DNA from 2 places in the Desulfoplanes sp. genome. Region 1 is predicted to be linked to the other one. Evidence: predicted binding sites of a transcription regulator. Region 1 holds the regulator's gene; the other holds the start of a gene.
What was found. Region 1 encodes sigma-54, which starts transcription at its own class of promoters, with help from an activator protein. Its sites were predicted from a motif close to CTGGCACGGNNNNTGCTT; they were not measured.
Positions count from the first base shown of each region.

Region 1 (3,134 bases):
ATAACCCGTTTGGCAGACCAGAAGGCCGCATTTTTGTCAGGAGGGGAGCGCAGAAGGCTTGAAATAGCCCGGGCCTTGATCCAGGATCCTAAATTCATGCTCCTGGACGAACCCTTTGCCGGCATTGATCCCCTGGCCGTTGAGGATATCCAGCAGATTGTACATTCTTTGCGCAAAATGGGGATCGGTGTGCTCATATCTGATCATAACGTCCGGGAAACACTAACTATTTGCGATAGGGCATCCCTCGTTTACCGGGGCCGGATTATTTTGGAAGGTACTCCGGATACGATAGTCGATGATCCCAAGGCCCGGCAAATTTATCTCGGTGAAGATTTCAGGCTTTAGATCGTTGCCAGAGGCTGACTTCTGTGGCACAAGGAATTTATGATCAAAGATTGGTATAATCAACTATAGTTCGTTGAAATAATTTGGAAATCCTTTTCGGAAACAGTATGTGCAAACACAGGCGGCTTTCCCAAAGAAGAGAATAACTATGGCACTGGAATTACGACAAAATCTCAAGCTCACGCAGCAGCTGGTCATGACCCCGCAGTTGCAGCAAGCGATCAAACTTTTGCAACTTTCCCGGGTTGAGCTTTTGGACGTGGTCCAGGAAGAATTGCTGGAAAACCCAATGCTTGATGAGCAGGTTCCAGACCAGAGCAAAGGAGAGGAAGAAAAACCCCCCGAAAAGGAAGACAATGGGCAGGAGGAAAAAAAAGAGTTTGCAACCGAAGAAAAGGATTTTTTGAAAAACGCCGAATGGGAAGACTATCTCGGGGATTTTTCAAGCACCACCAGACAGGTTCAGGGCCATGAAAGCGAATCACTAGAAGAGATCAGCTCATACGAAGGCCGTGTCTCCGCCAAGCCCTCCCTGGAGGGGCATCTACTTTGGCAGCTCCACCTGTCGGACGCGAACGCAGAGGAATGCCGCATCGGCGAATCGATCATCAATAACCTGACGTCCTCCGGTTATTTTGCGTCCAGTGTAGAAGATGTCGCTTCCGAACTCCAGGTCGCCGAAGAAGCGGTTGCCGGGGTTCTCCACACGATGCAGATGTTCGATCCGATCGGCATCGCTGCCCGCACGGCCAAAGAGTGTTTGCTCATCCAGCTTGATGCCGTGGGGGATGAGGATCCCATCCTTCGGACGTTGATTTCCGAACATCTCGAGGATATCGAACAGAGACGGTATAAGCCTCTTCTGCGAAAATTCAAACTGTCCAAGGATGATCTCAAGGAGTATCTGGACATCATCACCTCCCTCGATCCTTTGCCCGGTGCCAGTTATGGAACGTCTACCTCTGTCTATGTCAGTCCAGATGCATATGTGTATAAATACGATGATGACTTCATCATTGTCTTGAACGACGATGGATTGCCCAAGCTGCAACTCAATCCGTTCTACATGGAAACGATGCAGACCAAGACGAACAAGGAAGATTCCTCCTATTTGCATGAAAAGATGCGCGCGGCCCAGTGGTTGATGAAAAGCCTACAACAGCGACAACGTACGTTGTACAAGGTTGTCGAGAGTATTGTCCGCTTCCAGCACGATTTTTTTGAATATGGTGCCACTCGACTCAATCCACTCATCCTCAAGGATGTGGCTTCAGATATCGACATGCATGAATCTACAGTCAGCAGAATCACCACGAACAAATATCTGGCCACCCCCCATGGTATTTTCGAGCTGAAATATTTTTTCAATAGTGCCCTTGATCTTGATGATGGGACACAGGTTGGTTCAGAGAGTGTCAAGGTGGCTATCAAGAAGATCATTGAAGGGGAAGATCCAAAAAAGCCCTATAGTGATGAAAAAATATCCCATATGCTCAAAGATATCTTGGAAGTGAATATCGCCCGCAGGACCGTCGCCAAGTACCGTTCTGCCCTGAACATTGAATCATCTTCCAGACGAAAAAAATTTTTTTAACACCGTGTTTTACATTAGGGAGATAAAACCTGGGAGTCGATGGAACGTTTTAGATATTCGTTCCGGAATGTATGCGTTTAAGTCGTGTGCCCACCTTTATCCAGGAGGTATTCTATGAATATGAATTTCAACTTCAAGAATTTTGAGCCATCAAACCATCTCCGTGAGTACGCCAAGGGACGTTTTGGCAAGATTGCCAAATATGTACCGAACCCGGAAAATACGGATTTGCAGGTGAATCTTGAAGTGGAAAAATTCCGTCATCGGGCAGATGTTGTCCTCACCGGTGACAACCTCCGTTTGTCCGCTAATGAAGAGAGCGAGGACATGTATTCGACCGTGGACTTGCTGCTCGACAAGTTGGAGTCCCAGGTCCGTCGTCTCCGTGACAAGAATAAGAAGAACCGAAAAAAGGCAAGAGGGGGCCGTTTCGATGTCATAAGTTTTTCCGAGGAATCCGGATTCAAAGGCCAATCACCGACCATAGTACGTTCAGACCGTTTCTCCCCAAAACCCATGGGGGTCGATGAGGCGGCCATGCAGCTCGATAATCTTGAAGATAAATTTTTGGTTTTTCTCAACGCCGAAACCGAACGGGTCAATGTAATCTATCACCGTAAAAACGGAGATTTTGGTCTCATTGATCCTGGGATTTGATACATGAAACTTGCAGATTTTCTCGATGATGGATGTGTAATCAATGACTTACAGGCCAGGACCAAGAAGGAGGTCCTGGCCGAACTTATTACGCCACTCAAGGCAAAATGGCCCAATATTGATCAAGAAAAAATATTGGGAGTGCTCCTTGATAGGGAAGCGCTCGGGACCACCGGCATCGGCGATGGTATCGCCATCCCGCATGGCAAACTCGAATCCATACAGGAGGTGGGACTTGTCGTGGGCCGATCTCTCGACGGGCTCGACTTCAAGGCGCTTGATCATAAACCATGTCGGATTTTCTTTCTGGTGCTCGCCCCTGAAAATATAGCCGGAATGCACTTGCGGATATTGGCCCATATCTCCCGTCTCCTCCAGGATGTCTCTTTCCGCCAAGCATTTCTCGAAGCGCCGGACCGAACGACTCTGTGCAATCTTCTAAACGAGGCCTAGCAATCGTGACCCCAGCACATCCACCCGTCGTCATTTTGACCGGCCTTTCCGGAGCCGGTAAAAGCACGGCACTCAATGTTTT
Region 1 is NZ_JBUDSQ010000028.1:6,355-9,488, forward strand. Features, by position in the region: gene lptB (LPS export ABC transporter ATP-binding protein) at 1-348, shown strand, start outside; gene rpoN (RNA polymerase factor sigma-54) at 497-1,942, shown strand; gene hpf (ribosome hibernation-promoting factor, HPF/YfiA family) at 2,057-2,599, shown strand; gene ACY692_RS07970 (PTS sugar transporter subunit IIA) at 2,603-3,052, shown strand; gene rapZ (RNase adapter RapZ) at 3,058-3,134, shown strand, end outside.

Region 2 (3,134 bases), on a different contig from region 1:
ATGGTTCTGGCAGCCGGTTTTCCCTGGCCCCTGACCGGAAGGCGCTCTCTTGTCCTTTGCGCCTTTTTGGTGCTACTTGGAATCATCCTCGAGATCGCCCAACATTTGATGGATATCGGACGGTCCGGGGAGACGGCGGATGCTCTGGCCAACGGGGTCGGGGTGTTTTTGGGTGGAGCGGTGAGGATTTTTAAAAAAATATCGTGCAGAGGTTTGCGTTGACTATGGAAAACAGGATTTTTGAACTGGGGCTGTCCGTGGAGGCCGTTTCCCTGTACATCCTTCTCGATCACTTCGAGGAATCCGGGGAGAGCGTGACCAGGCAGACCCTTTTGACCAAATGGAATTCCAGTGGAGAGATGCTCGAAAAGAGTTTACAGGAGCTCGAGCTGCAAGGGGTGGTCACGATTGATGACCGGGGCATTGTCCATGCCGCCCCGGTGTCCCGCTGGAAAGAGGCGAGAACGTCATAGGCTCCATCGGACAGGGGACTGTCCAGGGCCACACCGCATTCTTTGTTCCCCCCGGATCCTTCAACGCTATCTTGCCATCGCCCTTGCTCGTCGGCTACGGTCCCGGGAGGTCATTTTATGCGTCCGTGCCGTATGGCAGGGTTTTGTATCCCCGCCTGGGCCCGCCCATGCGCGTATGGGGCTACCCACGCACAACAGGAGAGAATTCATATGAAATCCAGGTTGCTTGCCTTGTTGTTTTTTTTGCTGGTCCCGGTTTTTGCCTGTGCCCCTACCAACCCCCTTCCTCAGCCGCGCAAGGTTGTGGATCCTTCCCAGGTCGATGATGCGGTCAAGACCCCGCAGTGGGACATCGCGGCCATCCGTTATGTCTATTCCGGACAGGGGCTTGATTACAGCAAGGCGGATCTCGAACCGGTCTTCCTGGTGTTCAAGAATATAGGGCAGCTACGGCCCAGGGTCCTGGTCGAGGAGATCCGTGGACTGGGCGGGGACGGTGATTATCTGGCCTATTCCACGGATGAGGCCGTCCGGCTTGTCTTTGCCTCGGAAACCTTTACGCAGACGGCAAAGAATGCCCTTAAATCCGGTGGATTGGGAGCGGCTCTGGGGGGAGGACTCGGGGCGATCATCTCCATGTTCACCGGAGACAATGTACTCGCCGGGGCGGGTATGGGCGCAGCCGTCGGTGGAGCCGCCTTTGCGGCCGGTTCGCTACCCGAGGCCGAGGCCAAGCTGCAGCGGACCATCAGGCAGGAATTGAACCAATATGCATGGAAAGAGTCACCGATCCCGCCGTCGTATACACGCATGGGCTATGTCTATCTGCCCGGGAACAAGGGGGTCGACAGGATGTCCATCACCGTCCGGGCGGGGAAGGAACTCGAGACCTATGTCCTGCCCCTGCTGGATTCACCCGAGGATATGGGGAAAACCAAAGCCGGCCAGTAGCCACTTTTTGGGGGCTGACGGTCTTGTCCCGGGGATCCATATCCCCGGGATTTTTTTTTGGCATCGATTGTGCTTTTGTATAGAAGAACCGGGTGGTCCCGGAATATTTTTCCCACGATCGCAAGGAGCATCGAGCATGGCAGCCTTTGGTAGCATGTATACAGCGGCGTCCGGCCTCCAGGCCTTTGGGCAGGGCATGTCCGTTATCGGCAACAACATCTCCAACGTGAGCACGACCGGGTACAAAAGGGATTCGGTCCATTTTGCCGATGTCATGAATGATGCTGTCGTCACCGGCAGTGGGGTGGCCGAAGTGGGCAAGGGGGTTCAACTCTCGGATGTGTTGGTCGATTTTTCCCCGGGTAGTCTTGGCCCCGGGAGCGAATCAACGGATCTGGCCTTGGGCGGGAACGGATTTTTCGTTCTCTCGTCCGGGGAAGAGAATGACTATGCGTATACCCGCAGCGGTGCGTTCCGGTTTGATGAACAGGGCTATCTCAAGGATCCGGGGGGCGGGGTGGTCCAGGGATACGCCATTGATACCCACCGGGACCCGAGTGTGGTCGCCCAGGCCGGTGCCGTCGACCAGAGTGTCCAGGAAACCATTGATTTTTCGTCCATGACCGATGTTCGGCTGACCAGCAACACGGGCCAGGAGAGTGGGTTCGTTTCCCTGCCCGAGCGGACTACTCGGGTAGAAATGATGGTCAACCTGGATTCTCAGGCAGTGAACGCGGCCGATGGCCAGCCCGCATCCACGAGTCCCGCCTTTGCCATGTTCTCTGCATGGGACGCCGGCAACGAGACCCCTCTGGCGTCCGGTTCCTATACCTATTCCACCCCACTCACCGTCTACGACCAGGCCGGGACGGCGCACACCGTGGAGGCCTATTTTGATCCCGTGTACTCCCATGCGGACGCAGATGTACTTGGGGGAACGCGTATGTGGGAGTATGTGGTCGCTACGGATCCGGCGGAGGATGGACGTCCTGCCGCGCAGGGCAGTGGCAAGGCCGGGGTGCTCATGACCGGGACCCTGACCTTCAGCGGGTCGGGGGAGTTGGTCAACCAATCCGCATTCACCCCTGCGCCGGAAAGTGGCCTCGGTGACCTGGCTCATTGGACCCAGGCGGATGTTTCCGAGCAAGGACATTTTTTGTTGACCCCCCAATTTGCCGGCGGGGACGGCAGCGGGGGGAATATTGGGATCGATTTCGGTGTGGCGGACAGAATGCCCCAGCCTGCGGACCCGAATGTGACGGCGGCGGATATTTCCACCGATCCGACTACGGCCCTGCAGCAGTTGAATATGTTCAATGATTCTGAGCGACTCGCCAATGCCTCGACAAGTTTCGATGCGGGGTCGGCCACCCTGTACCGGGACCAGAACGGGTATCCCGAAGGGATCCTCCAATCGGTCTCCGTGGACCGGGATGGGGTCCTGAACGCCCAGTATTCCAACGGTCAGATCCGGAATCTCTTTGCCCTGGCGGTGGCCGATTGTCCCAACCGGTTCGGATTGCACCGCGAAGGGGGCAACCTGTTCTCGGAAACCCCGGGGTGCGGCGGAATGCTCTTTGGTCTTGCCGGTGGGGGCAATGAGCGGTTCGGGATAGAGGGAACGGGGCTCGGCGGGATCGAGCCCATTGCCTCCCAGTCCCTGGAACAATCCAACGTGGACATGGCCACGGAGTTCGTCGACATGATCAT
Region 2 is NZ_JBUDSQ010000002.1:67,763-70,896, reverse strand. Features, by position in the region: gene ACY692_RS01050 (VanZ family protein) at 1-222, shown strand, start outside; gene ACY692_RS01045 (hypothetical protein) at 225-473, shown strand; gene ACY692_RS01040 (hypothetical protein) at 684-1,424, shown strand; gene ACY692_RS01035 (flagellar hook protein FlgE) at 1,561-3,134, shown strand, end outside.
Region 2: the regulator sigma-54 is predicted to act here: its motif matches at 1,482-1,499, upstream of ACY692_RS01035 (flagellar hook protein FlgE).